One region of the Halanaerobaculum tunisiense genome, then DNA from elsewhere that is predicted to be linked to it. Evidence: a T-box and tRNA genes for the amino acid it is inferred to sense, from the RefSeq annotation. Region 1 holds a T-box; the other holds one or more tRNA genes.
What was found. A T-box is a leader RNA that pairs with one kind of tRNA and senses whether it is charged. The one in region 1 lies ahead of metG (methionine--tRNA ligase), so its partner is inferred to be a tRNA-Met.
Positions count from the first base shown of each region.

Region 2: it encodes a tRNA-Met, which carries the amino acid that the T-box ahead of metG (methionine--tRNA ligase) is inferred to sense. The anticodon was not compared.

Region 1 is NZ_BAAHYI010000013.1:11,244-15,670, reverse strand. It holds gene ACYQ3D_RS10730 (ATP-binding protein) at 1-1,149, shown strand, start outside; T-box leader at 1,468-1,680, shown strand; gene metG (methionine--tRNA ligase) at 1,895-3,835, shown strand; gene ACYQ3D_RS10720 (TatD family hydrolase) at 3,837-4,427, shown strand, end outside.
Region 2 is NZ_BAAHYI010000001.1:316,201-320,627, reverse strand. It holds partial or broken gene tnpB (IS200/IS605 family element RNA-guided endonuclease TnpB) at 1-319, opposite strand, end outside; gene ACYQ3D_RS01605 (transposase) at 289-444, opposite strand; gene ACYQ3D_RS01600 (hypothetical protein) at 560-817, opposite strand; gene ACYQ3D_RS01595 (hypothetical protein) at 926-1,384, shown strand; tRNA gene ACYQ3D_RS01590 (tRNA-Lys) at 2,005-2,080, shown strand; tRNA gene ACYQ3D_RS01585 (tRNA-Met) at 2,085-2,160, shown strand; tRNA gene ACYQ3D_RS01580 (tRNA-Phe) at 2,191-2,266, shown strand; tRNA gene ACYQ3D_RS01575 (tRNA-Gly) at 2,274-2,350, shown strand; tRNA gene ACYQ3D_RS01570 (tRNA-Arg) at 2,357-2,433, shown strand; tRNA gene ACYQ3D_RS01565 (tRNA-His) at 2,501-2,577, shown strand; gene pilB (type IV-A pilus assembly ATPase PilB) at 2,714-4,399, shown strand; gene ACYQ3D_RS01555 (type IV pilus twitching motility protein PilT) at 4,420-4,427, shown strand, end outside.

The DNA of each region.
Region 1 (4,427 bases):
GTTCAGTACCAGATAGGTTATGATGTGGGAGTTAACTTTGCGGATTTATCGACTAAAGATTTAACTGAATTATTATCAGCTTCTGATAACTTAACTAATTCCATGGTTAATGCAGTCCAGAAGTTACACCAGAAACGAGATAGTCTACTGAGTTTTAAAAGTCGACTCCAAGACTTGCAACAAGCCCAGGAGTTAGGTCGGAAAAGAATTGAGCGTGATTTAAAGAATGGAGCTGTTAGTAGTAACCAAAAAGAGGAGTACGAAACTTATAAAGCATTATTAGATGCTTATGGTGATTTACCTGCTAGTTCAGTTAATGGTTTAGGTTGGCGGTTAGGTCGTTTAGAAAGAGAAGGACTATTCAGTCATAGTATTAATCAGATTGAAGCAGCAATTAGAGGGCGTAAATTAGCAGTTATCCAAGGGCCAATCTGGCTCTTACAGGTCTTTGCTACTTATGTGTTAGGTAGTTTATATCGAAAACGCCGCCAGTATAAAGATGCCCAACATCGCCAAGAAGAGGCAGATTATTTTCCTCCTTTTGTAGTCGCTACAGATGAAGCCCATAATTTTGCTCCCAAAGGACAAGATGCTCCAGCTAATAAGATTATTAAGGAGATGGCTCAGGAAGGAAGAAAGTATGGTACCTTTTTAATTTTAGCTACTCAACGTCCTACATTATTAAATGAAACGGTAACTGCTCAGTTAAATACTAAATTTGTCTTTAGAACAGTCCGGGCTACTGATATTGAGACGATTAAACAGGAAACGGATTTAACCCCTGAGGAAGCTCAACGACTACCTTATCTGCGGTCAGGAGATACTTTTGTTTCTTCAGCTATCCTAGGTAGGACTATGTCAGTTAGGATCAGAGTAGCTAAGACAACAAGTCCCCATACGGAAAATCCGTTTGCTGAATTAGAGGCTAAGAGTCAACAGCAAGAAGAAGAGTTATACCAGGCAATTATTGCTAGTTTGCCGATTGATAGCGTTAACATTCTCTCTAAGTTAGAGGAAATTAATGAGCGATTAACTATAACTTTAGACCGGGAGAGATTATTAGAAGAATTGGATAATTTAGCTGACAAAGGAAGGATAGAAGTAGCAGACTCACCATTAGGTGATAAAATTTATCAAGAAAATCAATAATTATTAGAATTTGAATATTTATCAGTAATAGTATACAATAATAATGTAAAATAAGAAGGGACTAGTTGAAAACTAACTAATATTTTTGATTTGAAATTAGGTTTGCGAGTTAAATTTGTAGTATTTAAGGTAATTTATTTGCTTATATTTCTACGATGAGATATTTATTGATATTAATGACAAAGTTAATCAATTAGTAGTTAAGGATATAGACTTGTATCAGGATTAATTTCTGGTATCTACTTGACAAAGGTAATATCCTAATGTATATTTTTAACTGTAGTTTACATAATAAATAATAAATTAAAAATTAAGATGATAACAGCAAGGAAGGGAAGAGTAGGTGTCGAAGTTAGCTACAGAGAACTAGGGGTAGTTGAGAGCCTAGGCTAAACAAGACATTGAAGATGGTCCTGGAGCTAGATAGTCGAAATTTAAGTAGGCTATTATCGATTGGCTATCGTTAACAGCTCTTAAGTAGTCAGTTATAGACTGACAACTAGGGTGGTACCGCGGCCTCTCGCCCCTAAGGGTGAGGGGTTTTTTAGTTTATTTGGAGTATGAGTCGTGAGCAGATCTTCACGGAGAGTCCAAAGGACTCGTAGGAAGTCAAATTCAAAACCATAGCCCAATCCTACATTCCAGCGACCCACGGCTGTGTCACCGCAGGTGAGACAATATATCAATTAAATTTCATTGTAAATTTTACATTAGCAATTGTTAATTAATAAAGGGAGGGATAAAAATGAGCAAGGATACTTTTTATGTTACAACACCAATTTATTATCCAAATGATGAGTTACATATTGGTCATACGTATACTACTACGGCAGCAGATACAATTACTAAGTTTAAAGAGTTACAAGGCTATGAAACGGAGTTCATTACTGGTTCTGATGAGCACGGCCAGAAGTTACAGCAGGCTGCTCAGGAACATGGCATGGAGCCTCTAGAGTATATTGATGGTATTGTGGATAGCTTTAAAGATTTATGGGACCAGTTACAGGTGGATCACACTGAATTTGTGCGAACTACTAGTTCAGATCATAAAGCAGATGTCCAGCATATTTTTGAGAAGTTGTATGAGCAAGGTGATATCTACAAGGATAAGTATGAGGGGTATTATTGTACTCCTTGTGAGACTTTTTGGCAGGAAAGAGAGTTGAATGAGACTGGAAATTGTCCTGATTGTGATCGAGATGTAGAGTGGATGGAAGAGGAAAGCTACTTTTTTAAAATGTCTCAGTATGAAGATCAACTACTAGATTTTTTAGAATCTAATCCAGATTTTATTCAACCAGCTAGACGTTGTAAAGAAATGGTTAACTTTATTGAAGATGGATTGGAGGATTTATGTATTTCCCGGGCCAGCTTTGATTGGGGAGTTCCCGTTCCGATAGATGATGATCATGTGATTTATGTCTGGTTTGATGCTTTAATTAGTTACTTAACTGGGATTGGGTTCCAGAGAGAGGATAAATTTAGTGATTATTGGCCGGCTGATGTTCACATTGTAGGGAAGGATATTCTCCGGTTCCATACTATTATCTGGCCTGCTATCTTAATGGCGGCTGATATGTCCTTACCTAAGCAAGTATTTGGACATGGCTTTTTATTAGTTGAAGGCGGTAAGATGTCTAAGTCTAAAGGGAATGTGATTGATCCTAGTAAGTTGATTGCTGACTTTGGAGTTGATGCTGTTAGATACTATTTATTGAGAGAGATTGCCTTTGGATCTGATGGTTCTTATTCTACTGAGTCCTTTATTCAACGAATTAACTCTGATTTAGCTAATGATTTAGGTAATTTGTTAAATCGAACGATAGCTATGGTGGATAAGTATTTTGACGGGCAAATCCCTACTCCAGAAAAAGAAACAGAGTATGATGCTCAGCTAGAGGAGTTGGCCCAAGAAGTATTTACTAAGGTAGAAGAGAATATGGATCAGTTACAGTTTAGTACTGCCTTAGAAGAATTATGGAGATTGGTCAGAAGGACTAATAAGTATATTGACCAGACTGAACCTTGGGTATTAGCTAAGGACGAGTCACAGCAGGATAAGTTGGCCACAATACTTTATACTTTATTAGATAATCTAAGAAGAATTGCTATTAGTCTAGTTCCCTTCTTACCTGAAGCTCCAGCTAAGATGTGGCAACAGATTGGTATTTCAGCTAAGTTAGAGGAGCAGACTTGGGAAGATGTTAAGGTCTTTGGTCAATTAGAGCCGGGTACTGAAGTACAAGCAGGAGATCCGATCTTCCCGCGGATTGATATTGAAGAATACTATGCTAGTTTAGATGAAGCAGATACTGAAACAGTAGACAATGAAAAGGAGGAAGAGGAAATGACAGAAGAAGATTATATTAGTTTTGATGAATTTGGTCAATTAGATTTAAGGGTTGCAGAAGTTTTAGAGGTGGAAAAGATTGAAGGTAGTGATAAGTTACTTAAGGTGCAAGTAAAATTAGGAGAAGAAGAGAGACAATTAGTAGCTGGTATTTCTAAGCATTATGAACCAGAAGAATTAAAGGGAAAAAAGGTAGTTATGATTGCTAACATGGAACCAGCTACTATCTTTGGAGTTGAATCTAACGGTATGATTTTAGCAGCTTCTAATGATGAAGGTGAGTTGACAGTAACTACTGTTGATCGGGATATTGCTAGTGGAGCTCAGGTGAAGTAAGATGTTAATTGATACTCATGCTCATCTCGATTTTTCTCGGTTTGATAATGATCGTAGTAAAGTAATTCAGGATGCTTATCGAGCGGGAATCAAGCAGATGATTAATGTAGGTGCTGATATGGAGTCCAGTCGTAACTCAGTTGAGTTAGCCAAGAAATATAATTTTATTGCTGCTAGTGTAGGAGTCCATCCTCATGATGCTAAGTCCTTTACTGAGGATGATTATCAGGAACTAAAAGATTTAGCCGCTAAGGATGAGGTAGTAGCTCTAGGAGAAATGGGGCTAGATTATCACTATGGTAATTCTCCTCGGCAGAAGCAACAGGAAGTATTTAAGAGACAATTACAGTTAGCTAGGGAAGTAAATTTACCAGTCATTATCCATAGCCGTGATGCTAGAGAGGATACTTTATCTATCTTGCAGGAAGAAGCTAGTGATTTAGATGGTGTACTCCATTGTTTTGCCTATGATTTGGAGGTAGCTAGAGAAGTACTTGAGTTAGGCTTTTATATAGCCTTAGGTGGTTTAATTACTTTTGTTAAAGATATAAGAATGGTAATTCCTAATCTTCCCTTAGAAAAAATGATAATA
Region 2 (4,427 bases), on a different contig from region 1:
AACCACTAGGTTTAATGAATTTTTGTGTTCTATATGATAATCTAGATTTCTTTTTAGATTTAAATTTAGGAAAATTACTTCTACCCTCAAAGAAGTTTTTGAATGCTTTATCTAAATCTTTAAGTGATTGTTGCAATGCAATGCTATCAACTTCTTTTAACCACTCATATTCTTTTTTTAATTGAGGTAGCTGTCTAGAATATTTAGTATATGATTGATACTCACTTTCTTTAGCTTTTGCTAAAAAATCATTGTAAATGAATCTAGAACAACCTATTATCTTATCTATTAATTCTTGCTGTTCGTGATTAGGATAAATTCTAAATTTCTAACTATATCAGTAGGTGCTATTGTTGGTTTAGTTGATAGAAAGATGTGTATATGATCTGGCATTACTTCTAATTCTAAAATTTCATATTGGTATTTATCGCATATATTAGCAATAATATTTTTTAATGATTGTTTTATATCGCCTTTTATTACTTCAAATCTAAATTTAAGACATCATACAAGATGATATTGTATTAAATATTTACAATGACTTAAACTTTTATAGTCATTACTCATTGCTATCCAACCCATATTTTTCTTGTATAGCTCTACGCATTAGGTCTAAATAAGTCAATGTTGTTTCTTCTTCCACAGAGTAGATTCTTACTAAATTTTCAAGTTCATTTTTCCATTCTTCGGGAATAGATCGGCATTCAGCCAGAGGGCAAGTCCATCTGGTTTTCTGTCGATAAAATCTATAACGTGATTTCGTTTCAGATAATTCTACATAACTACCGCTAGCAACTTCATGTTCTAACTCGTGCATTTTCTCTTCATTTGCGAATATGGGTTTAAAATTATTGTCTTCTTTCTGTATAATAATAAATTAATTATAAAAAAATAATAGTAACTTTTAATGGGAATAGGTGATATAATGTCAATTCATTTTACCTTTGCAATATATACTGGTATTTTAGCTTTAGTGCTTGTTACACTTGTACCCAGAAAGATGATTAGAGAACTAATAATTTATGGTATTATTTTTGGTGCTATTGGGGATTTCTTAGCTGTTTTTATTGTAACTCATCTTTTAGAATGGGGAGGTTACATTAATTATGGCCCATTTGGTTTTAGAGATATACCATTTTTCCCACTATTAGCTTGGGCAATTTGGTTTATAATGTATTTTTACTTTATGCCTGATCACAAGGTATTAAGATATGTTTATATAGTATCAGCAGCTGCTTATTCTGTTTTATTTTCTAATATTTTAGCTAACTTTGATATTTTTAGGTGGAATTTTAGTGAGATAATAATTCCATTCTTTATCTATGTTACGTGGTTTACTGGAAGTGCTTGGGCTAAAGAACAAATTGATCAGGAGGTAGGATAATGGAAAAATCAGAATTGTTTTCGGATCCAATATTACTTGGTTCAATTGCGTGAATAGCGGGCAACATTCCTATATCTTTAATTATGGGTTATTCTGTTAATTTTACGTTTGCTGCTTTATTAGGAGTATTACTTGTATACATTGTTCGATCAACGGGCAATGATTATGAGATTTATAAAGGATTACTTATACCAAATTTCTTAGGATTTCTCCTTCATATTATATTTGGATTAGTTAGCGGTTGGGTTGTTAAGCAGTATGGCAGGGTTTAAGCCAATATAAATTCAGATATAATAATTAATAATATAGTAATGGTACATTGGATACTTCTAGAAAATAAATTTGATTTGCGTTAAACATATTTAAGGAGAAGTATAAATAACAGATCAGTTTTTTAATTTGTTGAAACCAGATTAAAGGATAAGATGTGATTTTAAAATTACAATAATTACGCAACAAACTCACAACAACAATATACCACGTAATATAATATTTTTTAAATTTACCCTTGAAAAATAAAGAGTATAATGGTATAGTATATAAGTGTCGGACAGGATAATTGTCCGGCAGACAAGAGGTCACCGGTTCGATCTCGGTTATCTCTACAATAGAAGTTATTTGGGCCATTAGCTCAGCTGGTAGAGCACTAGACTTTTAATCTGGGTGTCGGAGGTTCGACTCCTCCATGGCTCACCAATAACGCGGGGTAGAGCAGTTGGTAGCTCGTCGGGCTCATAACCCGGAGGCCACTGGTTCGAATCCAGTCCCCGCAACCAAATAAAAAAGTTATTAGTTAAGTTTATTAGGGCGAGATAGCTCAGTTGGTAGAGCAGTGGATTGAAAATCCTCGTGTCCCCGGTTCGAATCCGGGTCTTGCCACCAATTTAGTGCGGGAGTAGCTCAGTTGGCTAGAGCACCAGCCTTCCAAGCTGGGTGTCGCCGGTTCGAGTCCGGTTTCCCGCTCCAAGTTATGTGCTTGTAGCTCAGTTGGATAGAGCAACGGCCTTCTAAGCCGTGGGCCGGGGGTTCGAATCCTCCCAAGCACGCCACATCAATCAATTTACAATGTACAATTGAGAATTGACAATTAAAAGCTAAAATCAATTAAATATCATGGTGGATGTAGCTCAGTTGGTTAGAGCGCAGGATTGTGGCTCCTGAGGCCGTGGGTTCAACTCCCATCATCCACCCCAATTATCTTCACCATATGGTGAAGAATTTTTATTTTTTTGGAGGGTTGAGCAGGAAAAAAATTAAGAGGAAATAATATTATGTAATATAATGGTTATTATAATGTTTACTAGAAATAGTTTAAAAAGGAGGAGCAGAGTGATTAAAAAGAAGAGATTGGGAGATATACTAGTTGAAGCTGGATTTCTTACTGAAGCAGAATTAAGCCAAGCATTAGAAAAGCAACAAGAGACTGATAAAAGATTAGGAATTGTTTTAGAGGAGCTGGGATTAGTAACTGAAGAAAGTGTTATGGAAGCTTTGGAATATCAACTGGGGATTCCTCGGTTAGATTTAAACCAGATAATAATTGATCCAGAAATAATTAATTTGATTTCCAAGTCTTTAGCAGAAAGACATCAAGCAATCCCAGTTAAAAAAGAGGATAATACCTTAACAGTAGCAATGACAGACCCTTTAGATGTATTAGCAATTGATGATATTAGAATTAAGACAGGATATGAGGTTTCGCCAGTTATTTCTAGTAAAGAGGAAATAGAAAATGCTATCAATCAATACTTTGGAGATGATGATATTGTAGAAGAATTTATAGCAGATATTGATTCTACAATGGAAGAAATAGAAGATAGTAATTTAAATACTAGTAATCTGCGTCAAATGGTACAGGATGCACCAGTAGTCAGATTAGTCAATAATATTATTTCTAGAGCAGTTAAAGCTAGAGCCAGTGATATACATATAGAACCGGAAGAAGATCAAGTAAGAATTCGATATAGAATAGATGGTATACTCCATACTGAAATGCAAATTCCTAAACAGACTCTTTCTGCTTTAGTTTCTAGAATTAAAATTATGGCTGAAATGGATATAGCGGAACGCAGAATTCCTCAAGATGGTAGGATTCAAATGAAATTATCCCAGACAAAAATTGATTTAAGAGTTTCTACTCTACCTACAGTTGAAGGAGAAAAAGTTGTTATCAGGATTTTAGATGAAGAAAGTTTAATGTTGGGAATTGATGAATTAGGTTTTTCACCTGAACATAAACCAATTTTTAAAAAGATGATTAGTCAACCTCATGGAATGCTATTGATCACTGGGCCAACTGGTAGTGGAAAAACTACTACTCTTTATTCAGCTTTGAGTTCTATAAATGATGCTGATAAAAATATTATTACCGTTGAAGATCCAGTAGAATATAGATTAGAGGGGATTAATCAAGTTCAAGTTAATCCGCAAGCAGGACTTGAGTTTGCTAATGGATTACGTTCTATACTTCGACAGGATCCTGATATAATAATGATTGGAGAGATTAGAGATAAAGAAACAGCAGAAATTGCTATTCATGCTGCTATGACTGGCCATTTAGTATTAAGCACTCTACATACTAATCAATCAGCTGGGGCATTGACTAGATTAATTAATATGGGAGTAGAACCTTATCTAGTAGCTTCTTCAGTGATGGGAGTTGTAGCCCAAAGATTAGTAAGAAAAATTTGTCCTGATTGTAAGAGAGAAAATGAGGATGAAGTTATTGATTCAGTCTTAGCAGAATATTTACAAGAACAGAATGAGTTTATTGATTATTACGGTTCAGGTTGTAGAAATTGTAATGAGACTGGATATCGAGGCAGAACTGCTATTTTTGAAATATTAGATATTGATTCTGAAATTAAAAAGTTGATAATTGAAAAAGCATCAGCAGCTGAAATCGAAGACATAGCAAAAGAAAAAGGAATGAAGACTCTTACGGATTCTGCTTTCCAAAAGGTAAAGCAAGGGTTAACTACCTTAGAAGAAGCAATGCGAGTTACAAAATTATAGTCAATTAGGAGGAGTTAGGAATGAAGTT